3 regions of the Marinobacter sp. es.042 genome follow, and region 1 is predicted to be linked to each of the others. Evidence: predicted binding sites of a transcription regulator. Region 1 holds the regulator's gene; each other region holds the start of a gene.
What was found. The regulator LexA, encoded in region 1, represses DNA repair genes until DNA is damaged. The targets are predictions, from matches to a motif close to CTGTNTNNNNANACAG.
Positions count from the first base shown of each region.

Region 2: a site for LexA is predicted at 3,654-3,669, ahead of recA (recombinase RecA). Genes of this name have one in related genera too.
Region 3: a site for LexA is predicted at 2,499-2,514, ahead of recN (DNA repair protein RecN). Genes of this name have one in related genera too.

Region 1 covers NZ_LT897781.1:672,330-679,901, reverse strand. Annotated here, with positions in the region: gene CFB02_RS03320 (sigma-54 dependent transcriptional regulator) at 1-366, opposite strand, end outside; gene CFB02_RS03315 (SOS cell division inhibitor) at 437-766, opposite strand; gene CFB02_RS03310 (DUF1329 domain-containing protein) at 784-2,142, opposite strand; gene CFB02_RS03305 (DUF6586 family protein) at 2,367-2,879, shown strand; gene CFB02_RS03300 (hypothetical protein) at 2,931-3,191, shown strand; gene CFB02_RS03295 (cell division inhibitor SulA) at 3,196-3,687, opposite strand; gene lexA (transcriptional repressor LexA) at 3,730-4,341, opposite strand; gene CFB02_RS03285 (amidoligase family protein) at 4,557-5,558, shown strand; gene CFB02_RS03280 (gamma-glutamyl-gamma-aminobutyrate hydrolase family protein) at 5,551-6,285, shown strand; gene CFB02_RS03275 (SIMPL domain-containing protein) at 6,317-7,021, shown strand; gene CFB02_RS03270 (translocation/assembly module TamB domain-containing protein) at 7,024-7,572, opposite strand, start outside.
Region 2 covers NZ_LT897781.1:1,884,468-1,892,039, reverse strand. Annotated here, with positions in the region: gene fdxA (ferredoxin FdxA) at 1-239, opposite strand, end outside; gene mutS (DNA mismatch repair protein MutS) at 390-3,020, opposite strand; gene pncC (nicotinamide-nucleotide amidase) at 3,102-3,602, shown strand; gene recA (recombinase RecA) at 3,767-4,813, shown strand; gene CFB02_RS08865 (flavodoxin family protein) at 4,834-5,304, shown strand; gene CFB02_RS08860 (PilZ domain-containing protein) at 5,319-5,696, opposite strand; gene CFB02_RS08855 (Lon protease family protein) at 5,914-7,572, shown strand, end outside.
Region 3 covers NZ_LT897781.1:3,846,010-3,853,581, forward strand. Annotated here, with positions in the region: gene CFB02_RS17635 (outer membrane protein assembly factor BamE) at 1-123, opposite strand, end outside; gene fur (ferric iron uptake transcriptional regulator) at 246-656, shown strand; gene recN (DNA repair protein RecN) at 761-2,440, opposite strand; gene grpE (nucleotide exchange factor GrpE) at 2,696-3,295, shown strand; gene dnaK (molecular chaperone DnaK) at 3,388-5,313, shown strand; gene dnaJ (molecular chaperone DnaJ) at 5,392-6,534, shown strand; gene dapB (4-hydroxy-tetrahydrodipicolinate reductase) at 6,561-7,361, shown strand; gene carA (glutamine-hydrolyzing carbamoyl-phosphate synthase small subunit) at 7,556-7,572, shown strand, end outside.

The DNA.
Region 1 (7,572 bases):
GATCTGGGCTCGGTAGAGCGAATCAACGAACTTGGTGTAATTGAGCGGCCATTCCATGCGAGCAATGATGCGACCGCTGATCTCATCAGACAGCCCCTTGAGCTCAGGGTGACCAACAACCAGAAACGGAACGCCCTGAACGGCATCACAGACAGCGGTGATCGCCTCGGTGGCTCCTGCATCCTCGCCATTCACCACCGCGACGGCGATATCTGAAAGGCTTTCCTCATCACCGCTGCTCAAAAGTGCCCTGGCTTCATCGCCGGCAAGGACCTGCTCCTCGCCAATAAACTCAAGAATGGTGACTATGTCCCGCAATCTTGAATCATCCTCGCTCAGCACGAGCACTTTGTTAATTTTAGACATTCAACCGAATCTCTTTGGGGATTTGTGCGGTATTTAAGACTGTAAGACCCCCAGAGTCAATTTTATGACGCTATTTTGGTCGATTCGAAGAAACGTTCTGGTAGGCCTTCGCCGCACTCCGGTTCCTGTTTACACCCTTCAGGCCATCTTCCGCCTCCTTGCGGGCCATTCGGGCCGATTCATCGGCGGCGTCAATAAACTGCTGTAGTTCCTGCAAGCGGAGCCTCACCGGCTCCGCATCAACCTCTCCCGCTTCCAGGGCAGCCATCAGCGGCTCGACTGCCGGCTTCACCTGCTCGTTCAGCCCGGCCATCGCTTCCCAGTCCTTTTCTGCCAAGGCGCGACCGAAATCCGCCATCAGTCGATCCAGGTGGTCCAGGTGGGCTTGCGGGTCTGCCATGTCAGTCTCCTTGCAAATCAGCGGCGGGCGGCTCGGCGGGCGGCAGAGGCAGTAAATTCGTTGCCGCGAAACCCCGGGGCGAAATCATACGCCGGGAACCCATTATCCAGCCCGTCAACGTAATAACGCTCCGCCTTCAGGTCGTAAGTCATTTCCATGGTAGTCCAGAATACCGGCTCACTGTAATAGCTGATGTTGTGCGCTTCCGACACGCGCCACAGATTTCCGTCGGCATCGTATTCCTCAGACGCCAGGATCTGCCAGCTGTCTTCATCCACGTAAAACACCCGGCGATCATAGATGTGGCTGATACCGGTACGGCGTTTCGCTTCAACTACCCAAACCCGATGCAGTTCGTAGCGGGTAAGCTGCTGATTGATATGGCCCGGACGAATCACATCGTCGGCTTCGATTTCCGGCCCGTGAAGCTTGTAGGCATTGTAAGGCACGAACAGCTCTCGCTTGCCTTTCAGTTCCCAGTCGTATTGGTTAGGCGCGCCGTTATACATGTCTTTCTGGTCGACGGACCGCAGCGAGGATGAATTCGGTAGATCGGTTTCGTAGGCCAGGTTGGGCGACCGGCGAAGACGACGCGAACCGGAATCGTACCGCCACGCGAGACGGGGCGACCGCACCTGGTCAAGCGTTTCATGCACCAGAGTGATGGTGCCTGCCAGTGAGGACGGCGAGATAGTGTCCGTCTTCAGGTAAAAAATCTTGTTATCGATTTCCGCCAGCTCCGCGCCCCTCTGGCTGTATGCGAAGAAGTAGTCGTAATCATTGACCACCGGGTTGTAGGAGCCATCCCTCTGGGGCGTTGCGGAGGCACTACGCAGGGAAATTTCTTCGCCCCGATAGCGCAGGATATGGTTCCAGATAACCTCCAAACCATTTTTTGGAATCGGGAAGGGACTGGTCATGATGGTGTCGCGAACGCCGTTGCCGTTGTCCAACAACTGCGCTGTCAGCGCGTTCTCACGAAATTTGTCGTAGACGTGCTCGGGAAACGCGGCAGTCCGTCGGGTCTGGTAAACCGGCATGAAGAAGTCAGGCCCATACTTCTCCAGCATGGCAACGTGACCGTCTGAAAGCTTGTCCCTGTATAGCTCCAGGTTGTTGGAGGTAATAACGAAAAGAGCCTCATCTTCGGGAAACGGGTTAGTTTCCACTTGCCCCTCACGCCAGCCGTCCGGCGGCGTGGCCAAACCTCCGGTCCATTCGGGTATGCTGCCTGAGCGGTTGCCCGCCTTTTCGGCTCCGACCGGGGTCAGTTCAGCACCCAGCCGCTGAGCCTCAGCGGCCGTGACCTTGGACAGGACCTGTCCGGAAAACCCGAGAAAAACCAGTGCGACACCTGCAACGAGTTGGCTTCGCATCCCTTACACCTCCAGAAATTCATGCTGTTGGGTAGCCGCCACGAGCAGAACTCGCACAGCCGGGCGCCTTTTTGCCAAATTCAAACGGTCGTTTCAAGTGAATGTTTGTGTTTTATTGTGAAACCTGGCCGCACAGAGAATGGGAGAAATTTGATAGCGAAAATGATATAGTGACAAATTAATTTTTCGGGGTTACACCCGCGCTGGGGGATTGAAGGTATTCCATGGCCTCGCAATGGCACTCACTGGTTTCTCAAAAGCTCTTTCTCGCCCGCACGCTGCTTCAGCCACTCGACCGACCCACAGACGAGGCTCAAGACCAACGTCCCAACGAGGCGGAACAGGCGCTGCGCCGAGAAGCCGCTATCCAGGGAGCGATTGAGCTGCTTCTGCGGTCTCGAAAACTGTTGGTGGTCATGATTGCGAGGCTATACCAGAGAAAATCAGAGGAACCTTCAACCCTCGATGAGCTGGTCGCTCTTATCGGGCCAGGACCGAGTGAAGTTGGGCGCCTGAAGGAGCTGGAACAGCGATCCGGAAGTTGGTGGAACCATCTTGAGCAACTCGAGCGCGCCCAAAGCAGACCCCCGGCGACCAAAAAAACCGTGAGCGAGGAAAACATCATTGCGGTATCGGCCGATTCCGGCCCGGATCGATCGTCGGCTGCTTTGATGAAAACGCTGACCGCCGTCAAACATTTTGCCGACGATCTGGAAGAACAGCACAGCGAGTGGTAAGCCACTCTCAGCTCCGGTTATTCAAATCGTATTAACTTGAAGGTTTACTGAATGTCACCATCGTTTTTTGAAATCGTGCAATTGACCAATGGCGATTACGCCCTGCGCCGCATTGATGATGACAGTGCGCCACTGGTAAAAATCTCTTTTTCGGAAGAAGCCCGGGAAATGATGGAAGACCGGGATATGTCGGTTGCCAAAGCAATGATTGCAGCTGGCATTGAGGCTGTAGGCAATGTTGCCCACGATATCGACTGGGAAGATGACGAACTGGACGCCTCAGACGCCCAGCCCTCCTACACTCTGCATTGATCGGTTAACGCTGCCTGAGAACGACGCCGTGGCTATTACCCTCGGCCGAGGCTCTTTGCAGGGATTCGAAGGCAGTTCGCCCCAGTTTACGGGTCCACATGACCACCGCGTGACAGGTGCCGGCACTGAGGGCTCGCTCTGCCAGGTCCTGGGCAGGATAGTCCGGTGTTGAACGCAGCACCAGCAATTCGCCGGCGACAATCCCGTGCATTTTTTGCCACTTGCTAACCAGCGCCTGGGGCGGGTCGATCCAGGCAAGCCAGCGCTTCTCCTGATTCAGCTGGGTCAGCATTGGCAACAGCAGCTGGAAATTTTCTACCTGGCCTTCCGGCAGAATGATCTCCGTCACATTGCCACAGACTTTGGGTTCGGTGGTTTCCGGAGCGCGTCGGGCGCGAATGACGGAACGTCGCTCGCGGGCGGCGGTTGCCGACACTGAACAGGACAGAGCATTGGGGTTGTAGGCCAGATTCTGATTAAAGCTCATTTGTTCCATAATTCACCCGTTATTCAAACTATCTGAGGCTATCCGAACCGCTCAGTGCAGGTCAGAGCGGCGGATAACACCAACACCCAGACCCTCGATGAACAGCTCCTGTTCGGTAAGGTCCACTTCGATCGGTGCGAATTCTTCGTTTTCGGCAATCAGGTAGACCTTCGAGCCTTCCTTGCGGAAACGCTTTACCGTAACCTCATCGCCAACCCGCGCAACAACCACCTGGCCGTTGTGAACATCCTGGGTACTGTGAACTGCCAGCAGGTCGCCATCGAGAATACCGATGTCTTTCATGCTCATGCCCCGGACCCGCAGAAGATAATCTGCAGACGGCGAAAAGAATTCCGGCTGCAATGTGCAGTGGTCCTCGATGTGCTCCTGAGCAAGGATCGGACTACCGGCAGCGACCTGACCAATGACCGGGAGGCCCAGGTCCTCTTCCGCCTCAGGCAGACGGATGCCGCGGCTGGCTCCCGGCACCATCTCGATGGCACCTTTCCTTGCCAATGCCCGAAGGTGTTCTTCCGCGGCGTTGGCCGAACGGAAGCCCAGTTCTGCCGCGATTTCAGCACGAGTTGGCGGATAGCCGGTCTCGTCGACGTATCGGCGAATAATATCCAGTACCTGGGACTGCCTTGCTGTCAGCTTCATCAAGCTACTCCGCTATATCGGGATCGGGCCGCTGCAAACATCAACCTCTCGTAAGAGCGGCTCCGGCGGCCCTGTTTTTTTATACAGTAAACTGACTATATACAGTGTTTTATCCAGTGTAAAGTCGGCTCCCGGATTTTCTTGCAACCGCTTAATAATGAGGATCAACAGCGGTGTGATATGGTTAGGGTACTATTCCTCACGAACCAGGGAGCACCATGACTCAAGTCAGTGCCTGCAGGATGCCTGACATCCTAGAGACGAACGAAGGGAAGGAACGGCGGGTTGGCGTCGAGATCGAACTGTCAGGTCTGGGCTACGATGAGCTGGTTGCATTGGCGGCGAAGATGCTGGAGGGCACACCTGAGCTCAAGTCACGCTATGTGACAACCTTGCAGACAGCTCTTGGCGACTTCACGGTTGAGCTTGATTCCGATCCGATCAAGGATCTTGATCTGGCGGATGAGCGCCTCCCCGAGTCCATTCGTGAACTCGGTGGACAGGCGATGGATGTGATCGACGCCGCGGCCGAACGCGTGGTACCCCTCGAGATCATAAGCCCACCCCTGAAGTTTTCCAGCGTCGAGGTGATTGAAACGCTCGTCGACAAACTCAGGAACGCCGGTGCACTGGGTAGCCGGGACGCCATCTATTTTGCGTTTGGCCTGCAGCTTAATCCCGAGTTGCCCGACCTCAGCCCCGAGACCCTGGTTCGTTACTTCCAGGCGTTCGCGGCCCTATATGAATGGCTCAAGCATCGGCATCAACTGGACGTCAGCCGCAAATTTACTACGTACATCGAACCCTGGCATGGCCGCTACACCGAGCTCCTGATGGAGGATAACTATCATCCAAACCTCGGGGAGCTCATGGAGGATTACCTGGAGTTCAATCCTACCCGGAATCGCGCGCTTGACCTGCTTCCACTGTTTGCCCACCTGGACAAGGAACGGCTGGAACGCCACGTTCAGGACCCCAGGATAAAAAGCAGGCCAACCCTGCATTACCGGTTGCCGGATTGCGACATCGACAATCCCGGCTGGCATTTCTCAACCGTTTGGAACGACTGGGTCGTTCTGGAGCAACTGGCCAACAATCCCGAAGACCTGGCCGACATGCGGCAACTGTTCCGGGAGCGGCGCAAACTGAATCTTCACAACCTGACCCACAGCTGGCGGGAAACCACTGACGACTGGCTGGCCAAAAACGGGTATGTCTGAAGAGTCCAAAGAACAGGAACTTGAGGTTCCGGGCCTGACGATCGGCATCGGTGGTCCCGCTCGAAAAAGCCTTGCCCATCGCCTGATCAGCCTGGGTCTGCGCCTCCACGGTGCCCGGACCCACTATATTCGCCCCGGTTCACGGGTTGCCGTACCGATGCTTGATGGCCTGGTGCTGTCAGGCGGCACCCACGTCCATCCTGAACGTTATGGGCAGGAGCCACAGGTTACCGCCAACTATGACCGCAAGCGGGATAAAACCGATCAGTCACTGCTTGAGCAGGCTGAAGCCATTGGCATTCCCGTGCTCGGGATTTGCCGCGGCGCCCAGTTCATCAACGTTTTCCACGGCGGGTCCCTGTGCCAGAACGTGACACCGCTGAGGGTCAATACCCGGCATCGCCCACTGCTCTTGCCCCTGCAAACCGTGCGACTGGTAACGCACAGCCGGCTTGAGCAAGCCATGCGCTCCCCGGTGATCGGCGCCAACCGGATTCACAGCCAGGCCATCAAGCGCCTGGGCCGCAACCTGCGCGTGACCGCCGTGGACAATGATCTGTTTGTACAGGCTATTGAAAGCACCGGACGCCAATGGCTAACCGGCATCCAATGGCACCCGGAATACCTGCTCTACCATGGCGGACACCGACGCATCTTTGGCCAGTTCGTGGATGCTGCCCGCCGATACAAACTGGCGCGCCTGGAACCGGATTCCGACGACGCCTGATCCATCAACGGTTTCCAAAGGAGGCACTACCATGAACGGACGGAACCGAAAGCTCCGTTTAAACCTGAAGTCCGGTTTTATTCTCCCTCTCGCGCTCACCGTACCTGCTCTGACAATGGCAGGTGAAGTTACGCTCACTGGCGAGGGCAGTGTCCGATACGAGCCCGACAGCGCCAGACTCCAGTTCACAGCCAGTGCCGAGCACGAGCTTCCCCAGAAGGCCACCGAACGGGTAGCGGCCCTGATGGCGCAGTGGCGCGAGGGTATTACCGAGTACCAGGATCAGCTCAATGATTACTCAGACGCGTCGGTAAACCTTTACACCCGAACGTTGCCCACATCGGAAAGGGAGGAGCAGCCCCGCAAGCAGGCCGTCGCCTCCCAGACCGTCAGCTTCAGCATCAGCGATCTTACTCTGCTCAATCCCCTGCTCCAGCAGGCCCAGGCTGTGGGCCTGGATTACCACCTCGGCCCTCACCAGTTCTTCCACTCGGATGAGACCGGTATGGAACAGGAAGCACTGGCCAGAGCCATCGCAGACGCCCAGGCCCGCTGCCGATTCGTGGCCAGTCAGCTCGACCAAAGCTGTGGTGATGTGGTCACCATCAACATCAATGGCGGGCACCGCCCGGTACCAATGATGATGGCGGAGGCCAAATCCATGTCGGATACGGTCTCGAGCGTGGGTGAGCGGGAAATCCGGGCCTCAGTGAGCGCCACCTTCGAGCTGGACTGAACTCAGAAATCCCGGGTGTAGAAGATATCCAGGGAGGCCGCCAGCCCGCTGGCAGCCTCCAGATAGAAGTAGCGGCCCAGATCGTAGCGCAGAGCGACCGTCGTGATCGGCTCGAAGATGCCGACACCGTAGCGGACACTCAGCTCATCCGTCAGATACCCGCTCGCCACCACCGAGGTCTGATCGCCGGAACCCTCCGCTTCCAGGGTGAGCTGGCGAATACCGAACTCTTCGCCAATTTGCCCCGTCACCTTGTTGGCCTGGGTCAGTCCCAGGGACAGCGCCGCCCGGCTCATCTGGCCCTCATCACCCCGGCTCTGGGGCGCCCGGCCAAGAATGACATAGGAAAGCGCCTCCGTCTGAGGCATGTCGGGGTTGGAGAATACTTCCGTCTGGGGCGACTGCACAGGGCCGGTCAGACGAATACCGGCCACGACGGTATCCACGGTGCGGACGGCCTCGATGTCTAGATAGGGTTGGGTAAGGTTGCCCACGAACAACAGTCTTGCCCGCCTGAGCTTGAGCTCCTGACCATAGGCTTCATACTGGCC
Region 2 (7,572 bases), 1.2 Mb from region 1:
GGCCATTTGGCGGCCAGATCGGCATTCAGCTCCACAAACTGGACCTGATCGGCAGGTAGCTCGTCTTCCGAGAAAATGGCTTCGGCCGGGCACTCTGGCTCGCACAGGGCGCAGTCGATACATTCGTCCGGGTCGATTACCAGAAAGTTCGGTCCCTCGTAGAAGCAGTCTACCGGACAGACTTCCACGCAGTCTGTGTACTTACACTTGATGCAGTTATCAGTAACGATAAACGCCATAGTCAGATCCCTGGTCCAGTGGTCGGTCAGTCTCATCAGGAGCGCCGTCGGGCGCTGCCGTTATATTTTGGTGCGCGATATTGTAGGGAGCGACCCGCACAGCCGCAAGCGTTCGACTGCTATAACCTTATTACACAGATCAATTCTTCGCTATTTCTTCATTAACGCCTTCAGTTCATAAAGCTGATTCATGGCATCCCGGGGGGTTAGTCCGTCGAGGTCCATGTCTTTAAGTGCCTCTTCCACGGCGCTGGGCTCCAGGCTGGCGAACATATCGCCCTGGTAAACGGATTCATTTACCTTGGTTGCCGGCTTGGCCAGTAATGCGTTGTTGCCCTGTTCAGCGGCCGAGGCTGCCGGCGCCGCTGGTGAAGCGCTGCCCTCCAGGTGGGAGAGCTGGGTTTTGGCGTTACGGATCACATCCTGTGGCACGCCTGCCAGCTTTGCTACCTGCAGGCCGTAGCTCTGGCTTGCCGGGCCATCATGCACGTTGTGCAGGAACACGATGCTGTCATCGTGTTCGGTGGCTGTCAGATGGACGTTAACGGCATGTTGCAGTTCGTCGGCGAGCTGGGTGAGCTCGAAATAGTGGGTGGCAAATAGCGTGTAGCAGCGTATCTCCCGGGCAAGGTGTTCGGCGGTAGCCCAGGCCAGGGACAGGCCATCAAAGGTGCTGGTGCCACGACCAACCTCGTCCATCAACACCAGGCTGTGCTCGGTGGCGTTGTGCAGGATGTTGGCAGTTTCTGTCATTTCCACCATGAAGGTGGATCGGCCGCCGGCGATATCGTCCGAGGAACCCATGCGGGTAAAAACCCGGTCCACGGGGCCGATCACTGCCCGGTTGGCGGGCACGAAACTGCCGGTGTAGGCGAGCAGGGCAATCAGCGCGGCCTGACGCATGTAGGTGGATTTACCGCCCATGTTCGGGCCGGTTATCACCAGCATGCGGCGCTGGGTGTCCATTAGCAGATCGTTCGGTACGAAGGGCTCGTCCAGCAACTGTTCAACCACCGGATGGCGCCCTTCTTCAATGTCAAAACCCGGGGATTCGCTGAACTCCGGCGCGGAAAAGCGCAGGGAGGTGGCGCGCTCGGCAAAATTACTCAGCACATCCAGTTCTGCCAGTGCCTGGGCGGCATCCTGAAGTGGCGCAAGTTGCCCGGCGACGGTTTCCAGTACGTCATCGTACAGGCCTTTCTCACGGGCCAGGGCCCGGCTCTTGGCACTCAGAGCCTTGTCCTCGAACTCCTTGAGTTCTGGTGTGATGAATCGCTCGGCGTTTTTCAGGGTCTGCCGGCGAATATAATCCACCGGCGCCTGATCGGACTGGGCCCGGCTGATTTCGATGTAGTAGCCGTGGACCCGGTTGTAACCTACTTTGAGGGTGCTGATACCGGTGCGATCCCGCTCCCGGGTTTCGACATCCAGCAGATACTGGCCGGCGTTCTCGCTTATGTTGCGCAGCTCGTCCAGCTCCTCGTCGAAGCCTTCCCGGATGACCCCGCCTTCCCGGATCACGACCGGGGGATTGTCGATGATGGCGCGCTCCAGCAGATCCGCCAGTTCCGGGTATTCCCCAATGATGGTCGCTAGCCTGACGACGTGGTGGGAATTGACCGGTTTCAGGGTTTCCTGCAGGTCCGGCAGCGCCTTGAAGGCATCCCGAAGCCGCGCCAGGTCTCTTGGGCGGGCCGAACGAAGGGCGACCCGTGCGAGCACGCGCTCAATGTCGCCAACAGCTTTCAGCAGATCGTGCACCGGCTCATAGTGGAACCCGTCCAGCAGCGCCGATACCGCCTGCTGACGCTGGCGGACGATCTCCACATCCCGAAGCGGCCGATTCAGCCAGCGCCGGAGTTCCCGTCCACCCATGGATGTGGCGGTGCGGTCCATGACCCAGGCGAGGGTGTACTGGTGGCCGCCCATGAGATTGGTGTCAATTTCCAGATTACGACGGCTGGCCGCGTCGAGGATGACTGCTTCATCGCGCCGTTCACGGGTCAGCTTGCGAATATGGGGCAGGGCGGTACGCTGGGTTTCCTTGGCATACTGCAGCAGGCAGCCTGCGGCACAGACGGCGAGATTGAGTTCCTCGCAGCCGAAACCCGTCAGGTCCCTCACCTGAAGCTGATGGGTAATAACCCTGCGGGCCGTATCGGCTTCGAAAAGCCAGGGTCCCTGACGGCGTATTCCGGTGAAACCCTCCAGAACGTCCTCGTAGGGAAAATCCTCGCTGATCAGGATTTCCGCCGGACGCAGGCGCTGCAGTTCGCCCTGCAGGGCCTCCAGGTTTTCCAGCTCCGACACGGCAAAACGGCCGCTGGAAATATCGAGCGAGGCAAAACCGAACTGCTCCCGATGGTTATAGATAGCCACCAGCAGATTGTCCCGTCGATCCTCCAGGTAGGCGTCGTCGCTCAGGGTGCCCGGTGTGACAATCCGCACCACCTGTCGCTCAACCGGACCCTTGCTGGTGGCAGGATCTCCGATCTGTTCGCAGATGGCGATGGATTGACCTGCCCGAACCAGCCGGGCAATGTAGCCCTCAGAAGAGTGATAGGGGATGCCGGCCATGGGGATCGGATTGCCGCCAGATTGGCCCCGGGCGGTGAGGGTAATATCCATCAGCTCGGCCGCTTTCTTGGCATCTTCGTAGAACAGCTCGTAAAAGTCCCCCATGCGGTAAAAAACCAGTTCATTGGGGTGCTGGCCCTTGATCTTCAGGTACTGCTGCATCATTGGGGTGTGCTTGGAAAGATCGGTCTGAGCTGCTGACATGAACGGGTCCGGTAGCCTTGCTTTGGATGAAGGCGTGAATTGTAAGAAAATAACCGCCGTGATGAAACGAAGGAGGTCATTATGCTGGCCAGCGATCAGGAATTGGAAGAGGCAGGCAACCGCCTTGGTGAACGACTGCTGACAACCGGCCGTACAGTTGCTACGGCGGAGAGTTGCACCGGCGGCTGGGTTGCGAAGGTACTGACCGATCGTGCCGGTTCTTCGGCCTACGTGCTGGGTGGCCTGGTCACGTACAGCAATGAGGCCAAGCAGGGGCTTCTGGGCGTAACCCGGAAATCGCTGGATGAACATGGTGCGGTCAGCGAACCTGTGGTGCGGGAAATGGTTGCCGGTGCCCTGGTGGCGACAGATGCTGACGTTGCCGTGGCTATCAGTGGTGTTGCCGGGCCCGGCGGTGGCAGCGAGGACAAGCCTGTGGGCACCGTCTGGTTTGCCTGGGGTAGCAGTCCGGCCTCCACCGTGGCTGTGGTAAAACACTTTGAGGGCGATCGTGATCAGGTCCGCAGGCAGGCCGTTCTCTTTGCCCTTCAAGGGGTTAACAATTTTGTGGACGAAGTCTGACGGCTTTCACATCCGGAGGGGTTGGTCTCCTCTGCGGGTTATGTTTTAATACTGTTCAAATATACAGGGAATTGGCTGTTCGAGCTGTACAGATTCCCGATTCACTATTTCGCTGCCAGCCTTTTCCTGAGGGTGGCGGCCCAGGCGACAGAGGGTTTGCACTGATGGAAGACAACCGCAAGAAAGCATTGAGCGCAGCACTTGGGCAGATTGAGCGCCAGTTCGGCAAGGGCGCCGTGATGAAAATGGGTGATCAGCCCCGCGAAGCCATTCCTGCGGTCTCCACCGGTTCCCTCGGCCTGGACGTTGCCCTGGGTATTGGCGGTCTTCCATATGGTCGAATTTGCGAAATCTACGGTCCGGAAAGTTCCGGTAAGACGACGCTCACCCTGCAGGTCATTGCCGAAGCACAAAAAGCCGGCAAAACCTGCGCATTCGTGGATGCCGAGCATGCGCTCGATCCGGTTTACGCCGAAAAGCTGGGCGTCAATGTGGACGACCTTCTGGTGTCCCAGCCGGATACCGGTGAGCAGGCCCTGGAAATTGCCGACATGCTGGTTCGTTCCAATGCGGTAGACGTGATCATCGTGGACTCCGTGGCGGCCCTGACCCCGAAAGCGGAAATCGAGGGTGAAATGGGCGACAGCCACGTAGGTCTGCAGGCGCGACTTATGTCCCAGGCGCTTCGCAAGCTGACCGGTAATGTCAAACACGCTAACTGCCTGATGATTTTCATCAACCAGATTCGTATGAAAATCGGGGTTATGTTTGGCTCGCCCGAAACCACCACCGGTGGTAACGCGCTGAAATTCTACTCCTCCGTTCGCCTTGATATCCGCCGCATTGGTGCCGTGAAAGACGGTGACGAAGTGGTCGGTAACGAGACCCGCGTGAAAGTGGTCAAGAACAAAGTATCGCCGCCGTTCAAACAGGCCGAGTTCCAGATTATGTACGGTAAGGGCATTTACCACATGGCGGAAGTGCTGGATATGGGCGTCAAGGAAGGCTTTGTCGACAAGTCCGGAGCCTGGTACGCCTACAATGGCGACAAGATCGGTCAGGGCAAGGCCAACGCCTGCAAGTTCCTGGAAGAAAACATGGACATTGCCAACGAGATCGAAGCCAAGGTTCGGGACAAGTTGATGCCTAAGCCTGAACCGAAGAAAGACGCAAAGGAAGAGCCTGCAGAAGCCAACGGCGAGCTGCTCTAAGCTTGATGTAGGGAGGATGTATGGATGACATGAAGAAACTTTTGATTGTTGCTCATGCGCCCTCCCCGAACACCCTCCGCCTTCGAGAAGCTGTGGAGGAGGGTGCCCGCCATGAAGATATCGAAAACGTTGAAGTAACCGTTCTGGCACCGTTGGACGCGGGTCCCGATGACGTTCTGGCCTGCGACGCCATTATTCTGGGCACCACTGAGAATCTCGGGTATATGAGTGGTGCTTTAAAAGACTTCTTCGATCGCAGCTACTATCCTTGCCTCGAGAAAACCCAGGGGCTACCCTTTGCCTATTACATTCGAGCTGGCCATGACGGCACGGGCACCAAGCGGGCGTTAGAAAGCATTACCACCGGGCTACGCTGGAAGCTGGTCCAGGCTCCTTTGATCTGCCGGGGTGAATACCGGGATGAGTTTGAAGATCAGTGTCGGGAGCTGGGGATGTATGTTGCGGCCAGCCTTGACGCGGGGCTGGTTTGATTTGAAGGCCTGGCTCAACTGGCAAACCGGTTGTAGAAGCCTTCAATCCGCGACAGGGCATTGTCGACAGTCCGTGAATAGCCCTTCTTGTCCAGGCAATAGCTGAACTGGACACTGACGCGATAGCCGGTCTGGAAGGGCTGGCATTCCACCACCCGGGCACAAACCCGCGATTCGCTGATGTACTTGCCGTCAAAATCCATGAACAGACGGGCGCCCGGCTCTACTGGTCGGGGGCATAGCACTGCCATTCCGTACCGGTTGAGGTCCAGGCAGGTAACCGGCGTGGGGTGTTTGCCACGACCAAGGAAGCTACGCTCCCGGAGCTTGACCTTCAGGCAGGAGGCGGGGTAACGATCCTTGATTCTGCGCTCTGCGGAATCATTGGTCATACGCTGGCGTCCGTTGCGTGCATTGTCATTATAAGTGGGACGTGAAGTGTAGTTCCGGAAAGGCTGCCTGAAAAATGAGCGGTGGCGGAATTGTGAACTGCCTAACAAAATCCCGCGCACTGTACGCAACTCCAGAAATCTTCGTGCTGAACGCGACAGAGCCGACCGCAGAATCTACAATGACCGGCCAATGTGTTAACCGTTACAGGACCAAACCTTGAAGTCACTGCCTCTGCACCAGCTTTACAAAGCCTGTGTTCTGAAAGATCTGCCGTTCAAAACCACCAAACAACTGGAGCCCCTGGCTGAAATCGTTGGCCAGAACCGTGCCCAGGAGGCTGTGCGTTTTGCTCTGGCAATGCCCCATGGCGGTTACAACGTCTATGCCGTTGGCCGTAATGGCCTGGGTAAGCGCACCATGATGTTGCGTTACCTCGAGCATCATGTGGATACGGATCAGCAGAGCCATGACTGGTGCTACGTGGCCAACTTCGAGGAGCCGCGCATTCCGAAGCTGTTGCAGCTCCCGGCCGGTAAGGGTACCCAGCTCAAACAGGATATGGAAAAGCTGATGAGTCGCCTGGTCAAGGTTATTCCCCAGACCTTTGACAGCGACAGCTTTCTTGAGCGCTCGGAACAGTTGAAAAACGAATACGGTAAAAAGCAGGAGGACGAGCTGGAGAAGGTGGCGGCCCAGGCCAAGCGCAAAAAAGTCAGCCTCACTGTGACAACCCCGGGCGGTTATCGGCTAGTGGCCATGAATGGCGACGAACCCCACACTGCGGAATCTTTCCAGGCCCTGACCGATGAGCAACGCGACAAGTTTGAAGATTCCATCAACAGGCTTGAGAAAAAGCTCCGGCAGGCGCTTCGCAAACTGGCGGACTGGGAGCAGGAATACGCTGATAAACAGCAAGCCCTGAACCAGGAAACCCTCGAGAGTATCTCGGGCCATCAGATTGATGAGCTGATCGAGAAATACAAGGATCTGCCGGACGTGGTCGCCTTCTTTGAAGCGGTTCGGGCGGACCTGGTTGAAAATCTCGAGATCTTCCTCGATGACAACGAGGAGCAGGCAGCGATTGCTTATGCGTCCCTCGACAAGAAGATGCCCCGCCGTTACCTCGTCAATGTTCTGGTGCATCAGAAAACCAACGAAGTGCCGATGGTGGTGGAGGATAATCCCACCTACCACAACCTGTTCGGTTACGTTGAGAACGTCACCTACAAGGGCACCGTGTTCACGGATTTCTCCCTGATTCGTCCGGGCAGCCTGCACAGGGCCAACGGTGGCTATCTGTTGATGGACGCCATCAAGGTTCTGGAGCAACCGTTCGTATGGGATGGCCTCAAGCGTGCGCTACGTTCGAAGTCCATACAGATAAATTCCCTGGAACGGGAACTGACGCTATCCGGAACCATCTCAATTGAACCGGAATCGGTGCCCCTGGACGTCAAGATTGTTCTGTTCGGCGACCGTGAAACCTGGATGTTGCTGCAGGAATACGATTCCGAATTCGCTGAGCTGTTTCGAGTCACGGCGGATTTCGAGAACGAAATGTACCGTTCCGATGACAGTCAGCTGCTATATGCCAAGTTCATCGCCAGTCTGGTGAGCGAGAAGAAGCTGCTGCACTGTTCGAACAAAGCGGTTGCCCGGGTGATTGAACATAGTTCCCGTATGGCCGAGCATCAGGATCGACTGTCCCTGCACGCGGCCGATATTGCCAACCTGCTGCGGGAATCCGATTTCTGGGCCCGTCAGGCCGGTGCCAAGCTGATCCAGGACCTGCACGTTGAGCGCGCGCTGGAAAGCGCGAAATACCGCAGCAGCCGGATCCGGGATCAGTTCTATGATTCCATCCGTGACGGCACG
Region 3 (7,572 bases), 760 kb from region 1:
GGTCAGCTGCGTCAGCTCTTCATCGGTAACGATGTTCCCCTGCTGGACGTTGATTTTGTAGACGCCCGGGAAAGCGCAACCGGATAGAACGAAAGTGAGAATGAGAGCTGTGAGCTTTTGCATCGCCGGGGGAAATCCTCTATCTTAAAATCGCCTGCCAGAGGCAGGTGTGACACGGGTTAACCGTTCAATGGCGGCTTCATCATACCGGAAGCCGTGAGGCACACCAAAGAGTGAATAGTAACATGTCATCCGAAAACGCCGAATTACGAAAAGTCGGTCTGAAAGTGACTCTGCCGCGGGTCAAAATCTTCAATATTCTGGAGACCGCGGAGGAGCATCACCTCAGTGCTGAAGATGTATACAAGAAGCTTCTGGAGCAAGGCGATGACGTGGGGCTGGCAACAGTCTACCGGGTGCTGACGCAGTTTGAAGCCGCAGGGCTGGTACTGCGTCACAATTTCGAGGGTGGCCATGCCGTGTTCGAGATGGCCGGCGACGACCACCACGACCATATGGTGTGCACCCAGACGGGTGAGGTAGTCGAGTTTGTCGACGAGATCATTGAAGAACGACAAAAGAAGATTGCCGAAGAGCACGGTTTCGAAATCGTCGATCACAGCCTGATTCTGTACGTTAAGCCCATCAAGTCCTGAGCCTGGCTCAGGCAGTTTGCTGGAAGAACGAAAAAAGGGGCGGGTCTATGGCCCGCCCCAACAGCTCTCAGGATCGAGAGGGGTAGTGGATAGTTGCTCGCGGTTCAGTGATGGGTTGCCTGCCCCTTTGAAAACATTTCCCTGGCATGAGCGATCGTATGTTCGGTCATGTCCACGCCTCCCAGCATTCTCGCCACTTCACTGATTCTGCCCTGATCGTCCAGCGTCTCGATTTTCGAGAAGGTGGCATCCTGCTCGGTGAACTTGCTGACAAACAGGTGCTGATGACACTGGGCGGCAACTTGCGGCAGGTGGGTGACGCAAAGCACCTGCCCGTTGCCGCCAAGAGTCCGTAACAGTCGGCCAACCACCTCAGCCGTGCCGCCGCCAATGCCGACATCCACTTCATCGAACACCAGTGTGGGTGTGGTTGATGTCTGGGCAACCACCACCTGGATGGCAAGGCTGATCCGCGACAGTTCGCCGCCGGAGGCTACTTTGGCCAGTGGCCGCGCAGGCTGCCCCGGGTTGGCGCTGACCAGGAATTCAATCTCTTCCAGTCCGTGGGGCGCCGGCTCGCCAGCGTTACTGCGGTTCAGGTGAGTAATGAACTGCATGTTGGGCATGCTCAACTGGGCGAGCTCCGCTGCGACCCGCTGATCCAGTTCGGCGGCGGCCTTGGCGCGGGCCTCTGACAGCTCCGCGGCCAGTTCATCGAAGCGTCCGCGCTGGCTGTCCAGCTCTGCGGCCAGCTGCTCCAGGCTGCCTTCGCCACCGTCCAGCTCGGCCAGCTCGGCACTCAGGCGCTGATGCAGTTCCGGTAATTCTTCCGGTGTGATCCGGTGTTTGCGGGCCATCTGGTAGATGGCGCTCAGCCGTTCTTCCACTTCCGCCAGTCGAGCCGGATCGGCCTCGTAGTCCTCGACGAAGTGGCGAAGGTTGTCGCCGGCCTCACTGATCTGAATCTGGGCTTCGTTCAGCATCTGGATCGTGTCTGCCAGTGCGGGAACATCCACCGGAAGCTGCTCCAGCTGCTGTAACGCCTGGCGCACCAGATCCACTGCGCTGGTTTCATCCTCGGTGCAAAGCAGGGCGGCCTGATGGCTGTTGTGCAGAACCGTATCCGCCTGGCTAAGCTGGGCCTGTTCCTGTTCCAGGTTTTCCTGCTCGCCCGCTTCCAGGGCAAGACGATCCAGTTCTTCCACTTGATACCGCAAAAGCTGGAGTTTGGCCTCCGCTTCAGCGGCATTCTGCTGGCGTTCGGTCAGCCGCTGGCGGATCTGGTTCCAGGATTTCCAGGCTTCCCGTGTTTCAGCGGCCAGGGTCTCAACGCCGGCGAACTCGTCCACCAGCTTGCGGTGGGTTTCCTTGCGCAAAAGAGACTGGTGCTGATGCTGGCTGTGAATATCCATTAGCACACCGCCCAGTTCCTTGAGGTGGTTCAGGGGGCAGGGTTGGCCATTGATGTAGGCGCGGGAGCGGCCATCCTTGCTGATGACCCGGCGCAGGATGCAGTCGTTGTCGTCATCCAGCTCGTGTTCTGCCAACCATTCGGTTGCCTCGGGAATGCCGGATACGTCGAAGGTCGCTGTGATGTCGGCGCGTTTGGCGCTATGCCGGACGGCGCCGGCATCGGCTCTGCCACCCATGGCCAGGCCGAGGGCGTCCAGAACGATGGATTTTCCGGCGCCGGTCTCGCCGGTCAATGCGGTCATGCCCTTGCTGAACTGGAGTTCCACCCGTTCAGCGATGGCGTAATTGGAAACCGTAAGTTGAGTCAGCATGCAGATAACCTCCGCGTTGTTCCTGAAACCGGCAAAACACTGTAGATGTATACAGTGACTGTGAATATATACAGGGTTTTTATGGTTTGCAAACCTGAGGCAGGTATTTTCTTCAGGATTGCAGGCTTTGGTGGTTGAAACCTGGGGAGCGGGCCCCATATCGGTTCGCAAAGACATTTTCCGGCTCGAGGCGGCCGGAGCCCATGTTTAACCGGCCACTGACAGCGGGCCGCTTTTGATGAAGCAGGAGTAGCCATGAGCACTGACGAGAACCGCAACGAGCACGAGGAATTGAACGAAGCCCTCGAGGCTGCGAAAGAGGAGGCCCAGGCCGCTGAAGGCGAAGCTGGCGACAACGAAACCTCCGAAGTGGAAGCGCTCCAGGCTCAGGTTCAGGAATTCCAGGAGCAGATTCTGCGCTCCCAGGCGGAAATGCAGAACGTGCGCCGTCGGGCCGAGATCGACGTTGAGAAGGCGCACAAGTTTGCCCTGGAAAAGTTCGTCAAGGAGCTGCTGCCGGTTGCGGACAGCCTTGAGAAGGCGGTCGAGAGCACCGAAGGTCACGATGAATCTGGCGAACTGGTGGCCTCAATTCGCGAAGGCGTGGAAATGACCCTGAGCCTTTTCATGTCCAGCCTGAAGAAATTCAACGTTGAGCAGATCAACCCGGTCGGCGAACCGTTCGATCCCCAGCATCACGAGGCCATGTCCATGGTGCCTGCTCCGGATGCCGAGCCGAACAGCGTGGTAGCCGTGGTGCAGAAAGGGTATCTGCTGAATGGTCGTGTTGTGCGGCCGGCCATGGTGGTGGTCGCGAAAGCGGAAGATGCACCAAAAATTGATGAGCAGGCTTGAAAAGCCGATTAAAGCGCCAATATAGCCAGTAAATAGCGAAAGCGGAGGCAAGCGGCCTCCTGGAAAGCATTCAGAAGAATTGGAGTGACTCAATGAGCAAGATTATCGGTATCGACCTGGGAACGACCAACTCTTGTGTAGCCATCATGGATGGCGACAAGGTAAAGGTAATCGAGAACGCCGAGGGTGATCGCACCACCCCGTCCATCATCGCCTACACCGACGATGGTGAGACCCTGGTTGGCCAGTCGGCCAAGCGCCAGGCGGTTACCAACCCGAACAACACTCTTTACGCCATCAAACGTTTGATCGGTCGTCGTTTTGAAGACGATGTGGTTCAGAAAGACATCAAGATGGTGCCGTACAAAATCGCCAAGGCTGACAACGGTGATGCCTGGGTAGAAGTGAAGGGTGAAAAAATTGCTCCGCCACAGGTGTCTGCAGAAGTTCTCAAGAAGATGAAGAAAACTGCAGAAGACTACCTGGGTGAAAAAGTGACCGAAGCCGTCATCACTGTTCCGGCTTACTTCAACGACAGCCAGCGTCAGGCTACCAAAGATGCAGGCAGGATCGCCGGTCTGGAAGTGAAGCGGATCATCAACGAGCCCACTGCAGCTGCCCTGGCTTATGGCCTGGACAAGAAAAGCGGCGACCGTACTGTGGCAGTATATGACCTGGGCGGTGGCACCTTTGACCTTTCCATCATCGAGATTGCCGATGTCGACGGCGAGCACCAGTTTGAGGTTCTGGCCACCAACGGTGACACCTTCCTCGGTGGTGAAGACTTTGATATGAAGATCATCGAGTACCTGGCAGACCAGTTCAAGAAAGACAGCGGTATCGACCTGCGCGGCGATTCCCTGGCAATGCAGCGTCTGAAGGAAGCTGGCGAGAAAGCCAAGATCGAGCTTTCCAGCAGCCAGCAGACCGACGTTAACCTGCCGTACATCACTGCAGACGCGTCTGGTCCCAAGCACATGAACGTGAAATTGACCCGTGCCAAGCTGGAATCTCTGGTAGAAGACCTGGTTCAGCGCAGCCTCGAGCCGTGTAAAGTGGCGCTGCAGGACGCAGGCATGAAGGCAGGCGAAGTCGATGAGGTTATTCTGGTCGGCGGTCAGACCCGCATGCCGCTGGTGCAGGAAAAAGTAAAAGAGTTCTTCGGCAAAGAGGCCCGCAAGGACGTTAACCCGGACGAAGCTGTGGCGATGGGTGCTGCAATCCAGGCGGCCGTTCTCTCCGGTGATGTGAAGGACGTTCTGCTGTTGGACGTAACCCCGCTGACCCTCGGTATCGAAACCATGGGCGGTGTGGCAACTCCGCTGATCGACAAGAACACCACGATTCCGACCAAGAAGTCGCAGACGTTCTCCACAGCGGACGACAACCAGACCGCGGTAACCATCCACGTGGTTCAGGGTGAGCGTAAGCAGGCTGCCCAGAACAAATCGCTGGGCCGTTTCGATCTGGCTGATATTCCGCCGGCAGCGCGTGGTGTGCCGCAGATTGAAGTTACCTTCGATATTGACGCCAACGGTATCCTGAACGTGTCCGCCAAAGACAAGGCGACCGGTAAAGAGCAGTCGATCGTGATCAAGGCCTCTTCCGGTTTGAACGATGACGAAATCGAGAAGATGGTTCAGGACGCCGAGGCCAACGCCGAGGAAGATCGCAAGTTCGAGGAGCTGGTTCAGGTACGTAACCAGGGCGACGCGATGGTTCACGCGGTTCGCAAGACATTGAACGAAGCCGGTGACAAGGTCAGCGACAGCGAGAAAGAGTCCATCGAAGCGTCCATCAAGGAGCTTGAAACCGCTCTGGAAGGTTCCGACAAGGACGACATCGAAGCCAAGACTCAGAAGCTGACCGAGGTCTCTTCCGAGCTGGCCCAGAAGATGTATGCAGATCAGGCGGATCAGACCCAGCAGGCGGGTGGGCAGGAAGAAGCCCAGGGCCAGAAGTCTGACGACGCTGTCGACGCTGAGTTCGAAGAAGTCAAAGACGACGACAAGCGATAAATCTGACGTACCTCAGGTAGTTGGAAAACGCGGGGAGATCCCCGCGTTTTCCGCGTTTAAAAACAGGGTTTTAAAAGCATGGCCAAGCGCGATTATTACGAGATTCTCGGGATTTCCCGGGACGCGGACGAGAAGGAAATCAAGCGAGCCTACCGAAAGCTCGCCATGAAGTACCACCCCGACCGTAACCCGGACGACACCGAAGCCGAGAACAAGTTCAAGGAGGCCAGCGAAGCCTACGAAGTACTGGCAGAGCCGTCCAAGCGGGCTGCCTATGACCAGTTCGGTCACGCCGGCGTTGACGGCCAGGCCGGAGGCGGCGGATTCGGAGGCGGCGGATTCGGAGGCGGCGGTGCCAGCTTCTCGGATATCTTCGGCGATGTATTCGGTGACATCTTTGGTGGCGGCGGTCGTGGCCGCAACACCCGGGGTGCGGACCTGCGCTACACCCTGGAGCTGGATCTGGAAGAGGCCGTGAAAGGCAAGACGGTCCAGATCAAGATTCCGGGCCATCGCGAATGTGAAGTATGCGACGGCAGCGGTGCCGAAAAAGGCTCCCGCCCTGAAACCTGCGGTACCTGTAAGGGTATGGGTCAGGTGCGCATGCAACAGGGCTTCTTTACCGTACAGCAGGCGTGTCCGACCTGCCGGGGCTCCGGCCAGATTATCAGGAACCCCTGTCAGGCCTGTCACGGTCAGGGCAGGGTCCAGGAAGAGAAAACACTGTCGGTCAAGGTGCCGCCTGGCGTAGACACCGGCGACCGCATTCGTCTTTCCGGCGAAGGCGAGATGGGCGTCGATGGTGGTCCTCCCGGAGATCTGTATGTGCAGATTGCCGTGCGGGAGCATTCCATCTTCACCCGCGATGGTCGCAACCTCTATTGCGAAGTTCCCATCAGCATTGTTGATGCCTCCCTGGGTGGAGAGCTGGAGGTGCCGACCCTGGATGGCCGGGTTAAGCTGAAGATTCCACCGGAAACCCAGACCGGCAAGCTGTTCCGTCTGCGTAACAAGGGTGTCAGCCCGGTTCGTGGCGGTCCTGCTGGTGACTTGCTATGCCGTGTGATTGTGGAAACGCCGGTGAATCTGACCAAGCGCCAGAAAGAGTTGCTGGAAGAGTTCCAGAAAACTCTGGATGCCAGTAACGGCACAGAGCACGGCCCGAAGAAGACCTCCTGGTTTGAAGGTGTGAAAAGCTTCTTCGACGAAATGAAATTCTGATCGGCGCGACAAGAAGGAACGCGAGCATGAGGGTAGCAATCATCGGCGCCGCCGGGCGCATGGGAAAAGTCCTGATCGAAGCCGTTGACGGCACCGAGGGTCTCAAGCTGGGTGCCGCCGTGGTCGAGCCCGGCAGTAGTCTGATCGGCGCCGATGCCGGCGAAATGACCGGGATCGGCAAAACCGGCGTCAAAATGGCCGGCAGCCTGGCCGATGTGAAGGATGATTTCGATGTGCTTGTCGATTTCACCTTCCCGGATCTGACCCTGGAAAACGCCGAGTTCTGCAAGGCCAACGGCAAAATGCTCGTGATCGGCACTACCGGCATGTCCGACGCCGAAAAGCAGCAATTGGCCCTGGCTGCCGAGTCCACGCCGGTAGTGTTTGCGCCCAACATGAGCGTGGGCGTTAACGTCGTCCTCAACCTGCTGCGCACCGCCGCCGCAACCCTGGGTGACGACTACGACGTGGAAATTATCGAGGCCCATCACCGCCACAAGAAAGACGCGCCCTCGGGGACGGCCCTGCGCATGGGTGAAGTTGTTGCCGATGCCCTCGGTCGTGACCTGAAAGAGTGTGCCGTCTATGGCCGTGAGGGTTTCACCGGCGAGCGAACCCGCAAGGAAATCGGTTTCGAAACCATTCGGGCGGGTGATGTGGTCGGTGATCACACCGTCTTGTTCGCCACCGAGGGTGAGCGTATCGAGGTGACCCACAAAGCCAGCAGCCGGATGACCTTTGCCAAGGGTGCCATGCGGGCAGCTTTATGGCTGAAGGATAAGCCGGCCGGGCTTTATGATATGCAGGACGTGCTGGACCTCAAGTGAGGCCATTTCTCGTGGACACAAAGCGCCATATTTTTTACAATAAGGCGGTTTGACTGCACCAAGCGTACCTTTGCACAAAGATTCTGAAAAAGCGGGACCGAGTTAAGACTCCGTCTCGCTTTTTTGCAACCTGAATTTGCGCTTGCGTTCCTGTTCGTGACGAACCGATACGCCACTCGATGAGGATACAAGCCTTGAGCACACCAGCAAT